3 regions of the Halomonas sp. SCS19 genome follow, and region 2 is predicted to be linked to each of the others. Evidence: predicted binding sites of a transcription regulator. Region 2 holds the regulator's gene; each other region holds the start of a gene.
What was found. The regulator sigma-54, encoded in region 2, starts transcription at its own class of promoters, with help from an activator protein. The targets are predictions, from matches to a motif close to TGGCACNNNNNTTGCTNT.
Positions count from the first base shown of each region.

Region 1 (3,274 bases), 760 kb from region 2:
GGCTGCCCCAGGCGTTGTCCATGGAAGTCACGATGGACTAGGGCTTGGCCGAAGGGTCGTGGCGCCCGCCGGCGTTTCGGGCTGAGCCTGGAAAAGAGCGCCCGGTGGGCCACGCTTCAGTCTGACTGAAGCCAAGATGAGAAATCATGCAGCAGCCCATGACGGTCTTTCATGTGAAAGCGGTCATGGGCTGCGCTATGATGGCGGCCCGCTTTTCGCGATTGCCCCTTGAATCCCCCGCTGCGAGGTTATGCCGCCGATGTTCAGCCGTGATATGCAGATTGCCGGTTTCGATGATGCCCTGTTCGATGCGATGCAGAAGGAAGTCGCCCGTCAGGAGGCTCACATCGAGCTGATTGCCTCCGAAAACTACGCCAGCCCCCGGGTGATGGAAGCCCAGGGTAGCCAGCTGACCAACAAGTACGCGGAAGGCTATCCCGGCAAGCGTTACTACGGTGGCTGCGAGTACGTCGACGTGGTCGAGCAGTTGGCCATCGACTATGCCAAGGAGCTGTTTGGCGCGAGCTACGCCAACGTCCAGCCGCACTCAGGCTCCCAGGCCAACGGCGCGGTCTTCCAGGCCCTGGTCAAGCCCGGTGACACCGTGCTGGGCATGAGCCTCGACGCCGGCGGTCACCTGACCCACGGCGCCCGCCCGAACTTCTCCGGCAAGCACTACAATGCCGTGCAGTACGGCATCGACGAGTCCGGCCGCATCGACTACGACGAGGTGGCCCGCCTGGCCCGCGAGCACCAGCCGAAGATGATCATCGCCGGTTTCTCCGCCTACTCGCAGATCATCGACTGGGCACGCTTCCGCGAGATCGCCGACGAGGTGGGTGCCTTCCTGCTGGTGGACATGGCCCACGTGGCCGGCCTGGTTGCCGCCGGTGTCTACCCGAATCCGCTGCCCCACGCCCATGTGGTCACCACCACCACCCATAAGACCCTGCGCGGTCCCCGTGGTGGCCTGATCCTGTCCGCCGAGAACGACGCCGACATCGAGAAGAAGCTGCAGTCTGCGGTCTTCCCCGGTGGCCAGGGCGGCCCGCTCGAGCACGTCATCGCGGCCAAGGCGATCTGCTTCAAGGAGGCCATGGCGCCCGAGTTCAAGACCTACCAGCAGCAGGTGGTCAAGAACGCCCAGACCATGGCCAAGGTATTTATCGAGCGTGGCTACGACGTGGTCTCCGGCGGCACCGAGGATCACCTCTTCCTGCTGTCGCTGATCAAGCAGGGCCTGACCGGCAAGGACGCGGACGCGGCCCTGGGTCGTGCCCACATCACCGTCAACAAGAACGCCGTGCCCGGTGATCCGCAGAGCCCCTTCGTGACCTCTGGCCTGCGTATCGGCACCCCGGCGGTCACCACCCGTGGTTTCGGCGAGAGCGAGTGCGGTGATCTGGCTGGCTGGATCTGCGACATCCTCGACGTCATGGCCAAGGGCGAGTCCACCGAGGCCATCGAGGCCGAGGTCAAGGCCAAGGTGGAAGAAGTCTGCACCCGTCTGCCGGTCTACGGCTGAGTGCCCGGCGGGGTGACCCGCCGCTCAGGCCACCAAAGACACCCCCGAGAGCTCCGCTCTCGGGGGTGTCGTCGTTCTGGGGCTGTGTGCTTGCAGCGGGGCGTCGGCTGTCGATGCACCATTGTGGTGCCTTATCCTGCACCGGGCACGGCCGCGTCCGCCCCGGACCTGACGGGGCCTCGTTGCGCTGACGTCTACATTCCCTTCATCTACTTGTTTTCCCGTTGCTCTGTTGAGCGCTGGCGCAGCCCTTGCTTTGCATCTCGGTGAACCCTTTTGATGCGAAGGTCCCACCATGCACGCCAGCACGACTCCCCGAATCGGTGCCTTCGACGGGCCCAGGCTGCTGTTCACCGACCTGGATGGCTCGCTGCTCGACCACCATGACTACGGCTGGAAGCCCGCCGAGCCCTGGCTCGATGCCCTGCGTGAGGCCGGCGTTGCGGCGATCCCGGTGACCAGCAAGACCCGCAGTGAACTGCTCGGGCTGCGCCAGCAGCTCGGCCTCGCCGATCGCCCCTTTATCGCCGAGAACGGCGCGGTGATTGCGCTGCCCCCCAGCTGGTGTCACGCCCGACGTGAGGGACAGCCGGGCCCGGATGGCCTGGTGATCCGCACCCTCGGGGTGGATATCGGGCTGATTCGCCGGCGGGTGGCGATCTGGCGTGAGCGGCTGTCCGCGCGCTTTCTGACCATGAGCGAGATGGCGCTGGAGGACGTGGTGGCCTTCACCGGTCTGGATGAACAGGAGGCTCGCCTGGCACGCCTGCGGGAGGGCAGCGAGCCGCTGTTGTGGGAAGACGACGAAGCGCTGCTGCAGCGCTTTCGCGAGGGCCTGGCCAGTGACGGCCTGCGCATGACGAGGGGCGGGCGCTTCTGGCACGTGCTCGGCGACACCGACAAGGGCCAGGCGGTGCAATGGCTGTGCGCCCGCTTCGAGGCGCTCAAGGGCCGACGCCCCGAGACCCTGTCGCTGGGCGATGGCCCCAACGATGTCGCCATGCTCGAGGCCACCGATGCGGCGGTGGTGATTCGTGCCCGCCATGGCCTCGACGTGTCCCCGTGCCAGCCGCGCTTGTATCGCAGCGAGGCGCTGGGCCCCAGGGGCTGGGCCGAGGGGGTTGCGCACTTCTGGGGAGAGCAGGACGCGGCGGGGCCTGCCAGCAGCGCTGAGGCCGGCAGCGTAGATGCCGGCGGCGCCGACGACAAGGATCATCACAAGCTGGGCGAGGAGGGTGAGGCATGAGCGATTTCCACCAGAACGGCATCATCACCGACTTTCACAACCTGACCCGGCGCAAGGTCGAAGACCTGGAGGCGGATCTGGAGCGCTTCGGCCGCCAGCGCCCGCTCGGGCTGATCCTGCCGTCATTGTACTCGGAGCTGGAAGGACCGGCGCTGGACGCCATCGTCGAGTCGCTGGCCCAGGCGAGCTATCTGTCGGAGATCGTGATCGGCCTCGATCGTGCCGACCGGGACCAGTTTCTGCGGGCACGCGAGTTCTTTTCGCGCCTGCCCCAGCACCATCGCATCCTGTGGAATGACGGCCCGCGCCTGAGCGCGCTGGACGCGCAGCTGGCCGAGGAAGGCCTGGCGCCACAGCAGCCGGGCAAGGGCCGCAATGTGTGGTTCTGTGCGGGCTATGTGCAGGCATCCGGGCGCACCGCCGCGGTGGGGCTGCATGACTGCGATATCCTGACCTACGACCGCGGCCTGCTGGCACGGCTGATGTATCCGGTGGCCCACCCA
Region 1 is NZ_JAMSHN010000001.1:996,743-1,000,016, reverse strand. It holds gene NFH97_RS04085 (hypothetical protein) at 1-41, shown strand, start outside; gene glyA (serine hydroxymethyltransferase) at 260-1,525, shown strand; gene NFH97_RS04075 (HAD-IIB family hydrolase) at 1,821-2,771, shown strand; gene NFH97_RS04070 (glycosyltransferase family protein) at 2,768-3,274, shown strand, end outside.
Region 1: the regulator sigma-54 is predicted to act here: its motif matches at 1,766-1,783, upstream of NFH97_RS04075 (HAD-IIB family hydrolase).

Region 2 (3,274 bases):
TCGGGGTGTTCTGCGCAATGAAGGTGCTGAAAAACTCCAGCACCCTCTTCTTGCTGCCTCCCGGGACATCGAACAATGTGCGCTCGGGAGGGAGAATGGCTTCCAATGTCATGAGAGTCAGCGAATTCCGGCGCCTTGGGCGCGGGCTTGGGATTTTTCCTTGTGCTTGACCAGCTGGCGGTCCAGCTTGTCGGCAAGGGCGTCGATAGCAGCATACATGTCGCCGTCCTGCGCTTCGGCATGCAGGTCGGCACCGGCGGCGTGAAGGGTGCAGGCGGCCAGCTGGCGTTCCTTTTCCACCGAGAGGGTCACCTGGACGTTGGTGATGTTGTCGTAGTGGCGCTCCACACGGGCGAGCTTCTCTTGTACGTAGTCACGCAGGGGATCGGTCAATTCGACGTGGTGGCCGGTGATGTTGACTTGCATGACAGGCTCCTTGCTCTTTCGGGTGGTGGCTTGATTGTAACCCTTTTTCCGATCCTGCAAACCCCCTCGACGCTACGCAGAAAGACGCAGATGTCATGCGAAATTTCAAGTGCTTGCGCTTTCCCGATAACTAGGCTAGCGACGCCGCAGCGCAAGGCCTCAGCGCAGTCGCTTGCGCTCGCTGGAAGACGGAATATTCATGGCTTCCCGGTACTTTGCCACGGTGCGTCTGGCGACATTGACGCCGTCTTCCGCCAGCAATTCCACCAGTTTGCTGTCCGACAGAGGTTTGCGGGCAGGTTCCTTTTGAATCAACGATTTGATCATGGCGCGAATGGCGGTACTGGAATGGGCGTCGCCATCCTGGCCGACCTGGCTCGAGAAAAAATACTTCAACTCGAACACGCCGCGAGGCGTGTGCACGAACTTCTGGGTGGTCACGCGGGAGATGGTGGACTCGTGCATCTCCACCTTGTCTGCGATATCGGCCAGCACCAACGGTTTCATGGCCGCTTCTCCCTGCTCGAGGAAGTCGATCTGACGCACCATGATTTCCCGGCCGACCTTCAGCAAGGTGTCGTTGCGGCTGGACAGACTCTTGATCAGCCAGCGCGCCTCCTGCAGGTGGTCCTTGAGGAACTGGTTGTCCTGGCTCTTGTCCGCGCGCCGAATCAGCGCAGCGTAGTCGGGCTGGATGCGCAGTCGGGGCATTGCATCCGGATTGAGTTCAACGCGCCAGCCCTCTTCGGTGTGGCGTACCACCAGGTCGGGAATGACGTAGTCGTTATCGCTGTCACCGAACTGGCTGCCGGGACGTGGGTCGAGGCTTCGGATCAGCTCGATGACGCTGTCGAGTTGGTCGTCATCGAGTCCTAGCCGGCGCTTCAGCAGACGTCGGTCGCCGCTGGCCAGCGCCTCGAGAAACTGTCTTACCAGTCGTCCGGCCTGGGGCAGCAGGACGGTATCGCGAGGCAGACTATCCAGTTGCAGCATCAAACACTCGCGCAGGTCGCGGGCGAACACTCCGGTCGGTTCGAACTGTTGCAGCCGAACCAGCACCGCCTCCACCTCGGCGAGGGGAGGGGGGCGACGACCGTCTTGCTCGAGCCCCTGGGCGATGTCATCCAGTGTCTGCTCGAGATAGCCGTCGGCGTTGACCGCGTCGAGCAGGCTCTCGGCGATCAGGCGCTCCTGGTCGCTGACGTCGAGCATCGCCAGTTGCCAGCTCAGGTGGCTGTGCAGTGACTGGGAGCTTGCCTGGCGCTCGAAATCCGGCGCCTCGCCACTACCGGCGGGGGTGGTGCCCAGGTCCTGGTAGGTGTCGGACCAGTCGCTGTCCACACTGAGCTCCGAGGGGATCTGATCCGCCCAGTCATCTTCCACGGCTTCCCTGGTCTGCTGTTCGCCGAACTCGTCCTCGAGTTCGAGCATGGGGTTGGCCTCCAGCGCCTGCTGGACCTCCTGGCGCAGGTCCAGGGTCGAAAGCTGCAGCAGGCCGATCGCCTGTTGCAGTTGCGGGGTCATGGTCAGCTGGGTACCGATGCGCAGCTGCAGTGACGCCTTGAGGGCCATGGGTCGGGATCCACCAGTGTTGTCGAAAGGCTTTACCCTAACGACGAGTCATCAGACATGCAAGCATCTTGCCAAGTTGGTGTTTTTTGACCTGTGGGAGGGAGTGAAAAGGTCGATGTGGAACAACTTGGTAGGGGGGGAGGTGCTTCTTTCGAGGGAGGCCCTGTGTGCAAGGTGAGGCCGACCCTTTCGGGGCCGGCGGTTGGATGCTGATGCTGGCAAGTGTTGCGGCCGCTTGATGCGACTGCGGCTGTCGGGCGGCCCTGCGGTCTAAAGGCGGAAGTTCTCGCCCAGGTAGACCTCCTTGACGCGCTGGTTGGCGAGGATGGACTCGGCGCTGCCCTCGGCGATGATCTGGCCGTCGCCGACGATGTAGGCACGATCGCAGATATCGAGGGTCTCGCGCACGTTGTGATCGGTGATCAGGACGCCGATATCGCGGGCCTTGAGTTGACGAATGATGGACTTGATCTCGCCCACCGAGATCGGGTCGACCCCGGCGAAGGGTTCATCGAGCAGGATAAAGGCCGGCTCGGTGGCCAGGGCGCGGGCGATCTCGACCCGGCGCCGCTCCCCGCCGGACAGGCTCATGCCGGGGTTGTCGCGAATATGGCTGACGTGGAAGTCCTCGAGGAGTTGCTCGAGACGTGCTTCTCGGCCCTCGCGGTCGAGGTCCTTGCGGGTCTCGAGGATCGCCATGATGTTGTCGGCCACCGACAGCTTGCGAAAGATCGAAGCCTCCTGAGGCAGGTAGCCGATACCGGCCAGCGCGCGCTGATGCATGGCCGCGCGGCTCAGGTCCCGATCATCGATGCTGATGCTGCCGGCGTCGGCTCTGACCAGGCCGACGATCATGTAGAAGGAGGTGGTCTTGCCGGCCCCGTTGGGGCCCAGCAGACCGACGATGCTGCCCTGCTCGATCGACAGGCTGATGTCCTGGACGACGCGACGCTTCTTGTAGCTCTTGGCCAGATGGCGAGCGTGGAGAGTCTTCATCAGTTTCCTTGGCTTTCCGGCTCGAGGGTCATGCGAATGCGCTGCTCGCCCTGGACGCCCTGGGCGCTGGAGCGGGCCTGGACCACGCGGCGATCGAGGAAGTACTCCAGATAGGCACCGTCGAAGGTGTCATTGGCCTTGTGCAGCTCAGCCTGGTCGATCAGCTCCATGCGGCGTTCGGCCACGTGGTAGATCACCTTGCGGCCCCAGCCCTTGACCACCGGTTCTTCCGGGGATGGCTTCTGCTCGAGGTAGGCACGTGAGCCGGTCGCGGTCGCCA
Region 2 is NZ_JAMSHN010000001.1:238,786-242,059, reverse strand. It holds gene ptsN (PTS IIA-like nitrogen regulatory protein PtsN) at 1-112, opposite strand, end outside; gene hpf (ribosome hibernation-promoting factor, HPF/YfiA family) at 118-426, opposite strand; gene NFH97_RS01025 (RNA polymerase factor sigma-54) at 586-1,998, opposite strand; gene lptB (LPS export ABC transporter ATP-binding protein) at 2,269-2,994, opposite strand; gene lptA (lipopolysaccharide transport periplasmic protein LptA) at 2,994-3,274, opposite strand, start outside.

Region 3 (3,274 bases), 2.2 Mb from region 2:
GCGCCGGTCATGCTGGCCTACAGCGCCCGTAACCGTTCTGCTTCCATCCGTATCCCGTACACCGCAAGCCCGAAGGGCAAGCGTGTCGAGGCGCGTTTCCCCGACCCGACCGCCAACCCCTACCTGTGCTTCGCGGCGATGCTGATGGCCGGTATCGACGGCATCAAGAACAAGATCCACCCCGGCGACGCCATGGACAAGAACCTCTATGACCTGCCGCCGGAAGAAGGCAAGGCCATCCCGACCGTGGCCGAGAGCCTCGACCAGGCGCTGGCAGCCCTCGACGAGGACCGCAGCTTCCTGACCGAAGGTGGCGTCTTCACCGACGACATGATCGACGCTTACATCGAGCTCAAGAACGAGGACGTCGAGCGCCTGCGCATGGCGACCCACCCGATCGAGTTCGACATGTACTACAGCTGCTGATCGGCATAACGCCTCGTGCGTTCCGTCGGCCCCGCGATGATCGCGGGGCCGATTTTTTTTGCGCGGGCCTTGCGCCTGGGCAAGGGATTCCCTTGGCTCGGGTCGTGGCTGACGTCATCCTCGTCAGGGGAAGGTCGGCGAGGGCAATCACGATGATGCAGCGGTGGACGCGCAGGGCAGGCCGGGAGAGGGGCGAGAGCGCTCCCTCGTCGCCGTGTCGACCGTCACTGATGGCCATTGCCTTGCTGGCAGCGTCCGGGCTGGCGTTGCCGGTGGCAGAAACCGTGCCGGCGAGCACCATCTATCGCAGTGTCGGTCCCGACGGCGTCGTGCGCTACAGCGATACGCCCTCGGTCGGCGCCCGCGCGCTGGCACCGCCGCCGTTGTCCAGCGCCCCTGCGCTGGATGTGGCGGCGCCCACCAGGCCGACGGCGCCTTCAGTACCAGGCCCGGATAGCGACGCCGATATCTTCCAGCCCCACGATGTCCTGGCCATCGCCTCTCCGGCGGATGGCAGCGTGTTGCCCACGGGGGCCGGGGGAAGATTGAAGGTGCTGGCCGCGATCAGCCCGCCTCCGGCGACGGGGGATCGCCTCGGCCTGGAGGTCGACGGTGTGCTCGCCACCAGCGTCACCGGCATCGGCCCACTGTGGCTCACCAATCTGGAGCGTGGCGAGCATCGCCTGGGCCTGGTGGTGCTGGCCCCGTCGGGAGAGGTGCGTCAACGCAGTGCCGATATCGTCATTCACGTACAGCGCGCCAGCCGCCTGCTTCCCGCCAACCCCCTTCGTCCTGCGCCGCCTTGACCCGCGATCTGCGGGCCTTGTGCGGACAGTGATCCAGGCGAGACTGCCCTGCACCAGGTTGGTGCACTAAAATGGTGCGTAGGTGCGCCGACGGTGACCCGCCTCCTCGACAAAAGCACCGTCCTGGCGCCTGTGCGGCGGGAGTGTGCCACTGGCACCAAGGCTGGCCCGCTTCTTGCTTTGAATGTTGTTGTCTGACGCCTGCTCGAGGCCGAGACCTGGACCGCCACCATGGAATGCCGGCTTGGCGCCGTGGCGGCCTCTATCGAGCGGGCGCTTTGCCCCATCAGGATGGACCCATGACGCCTGGCATCATCGAACACCTCACAACTGCGGTCATGCTGCTCGACGGCGAGCTGCGACCGACCTGGATGAACCCGGCGGCGGAGACCCTGCTGGCGGTCAGCGCCAGTCGGGTTGCCGGCGTGGCGCTGAGCGACTGGCTCAGCGGCGAGGATGATATCGCCGAGGTGCTGATACGTGCCCGGGATGGACAGCATCCCTATACCCAGCGGGAGGCGCGGCTGGTCCTCGCCGGTGGAGAACCCCTGACGGTGGACTACACCGTGACGCCGCTGTCGCCTGATGAGCTGCTGCTGGAGATGGAGCCACGGGATCGGCTGTTGCGAATCTCCCGCGAGGAAGCGCTGCAGTCGCGCCAGGAAACCATGAAGGTGCTGGCGCGGGGGCTGGCCCACGAGGTCAAGAACCCCCTGGGGGGGATTCGTGGTGCAGCGCAATTACTTGAGCGTGACCTGGAGCAGACGCCGGCGCTCAAGGAGTACACCCGGATCATCATCGAAGAGGTGGATCGGCTCCGGGATCTGGTCGATTCCATGCTCGGGCCCAACCGGGTGAGTCGGCGAGAGCCGCTGAACATCCACCGGGTGCTGGAGCGGGTACGCGCGCTGCTCTTGGTCGAGCAGCCGCGGGTGAGCATCGAGCGCGACTATGATCCCAGCCTGCCGGAGTTGACCGGCGATGAAGCCCAGTTGATCCAGGCGGTGCTCAATGTGGCCCGCAACGCCGTCCAGGCGCTGGTCGAGTCCGAGACGCCGAACCCGGTGATGACCCTGAGGACCCGCGCGCGCCGCCAGTTCACCCTGGGCGCCCAGCGCCATCGTCTGGTCTGCGACGTCAGCGTGATCGACAACGGCCCGGGCGTCCCCGAGACGCTGCGCGAGACCCTGTTCTATCCGATGGTGTCCGGTCGTGCCGAGGGCAGCGGCCTGGGGCTGTCGATCGCCCAGTCGGTGCTGCACCAGCACGAAGGGCTGATCGAATGCGAGTCCGAGCCTGGACGCACCGAATTCCGTCTGTTGATTCCCCTGGAGATGAGTCATGACTGATACCGCTCGTGTAATGATCGTCGACGACGACCGGGCCATACGCTGGGTGCTCGAGCGCGCCCTGGCGCAGCCGGACCTTGAGGTCGAGGCGGTCGAGCGGGCCGACGGTATCCTCGATCGACTGCTGGCCGAGCCGCCGGACGTGCTGGTCACCGATATCCGCATGCCAGGTATCGACGGACTCGATCTGATGGCCAAGGTGCGCCAGGTGCACCCGGACCTGCCGGTCATCGTGATGACCGCCCATTCCGACCTGGACAGTGCGGTGGCTTCCTATCAGGGCGGGGCCTTCGAGTACCTGCCCAAGCCGTTCGACGTGGACGAGGCGCTGGCCCTGGTGCGACGCGCGGTGGCCCACGTGCGCGAGCGCCAGCGGCCGGTCAGCGTGCCCGAAGGACTCGACGCCGAGATCATCGGTGAGGCGCCGGCGATGCAGGAGGTATTCCGGGCCATCGGGCGCCTGGCGCACTCGCATATCACGGTGTTGATCAACGGCGAGTCCGGGACCGGCAAGGAGCGCGTGGCGCGTGCGCTTCATCAGCACAGTCCCCGCGCCGCCAATCCCTTTATTGCCCTCAATATGGCGGCGATCCCCCGGGATCTGATCGAGTCGGAGCTGTTTGGCCACGAGAAGGGCGCCTTTACCGGTGCCAGCGCCAGTCGTCAGGGGCGCTTCGAGCAGGCCAACGGCGG
Region 3 is NZ_JAMSHN010000001.1:2,392,932-2,396,205, forward strand. It holds gene glnA (glutamate--ammonia ligase) at 1-426, shown strand, start outside; gene NFH97_RS10395 (DUF4124 domain-containing protein) at 657-1,232, shown strand; gene glnL (nitrogen regulation protein NR(II)) at 1,532-2,581, shown strand; gene ntrC (nitrogen regulation protein NR(I)) at 2,574-3,274, shown strand, end outside.
Region 3: the regulator sigma-54 is predicted to act here: its motif matches at 1,397-1,414, upstream of glnL (nitrogen regulation protein NR(II)).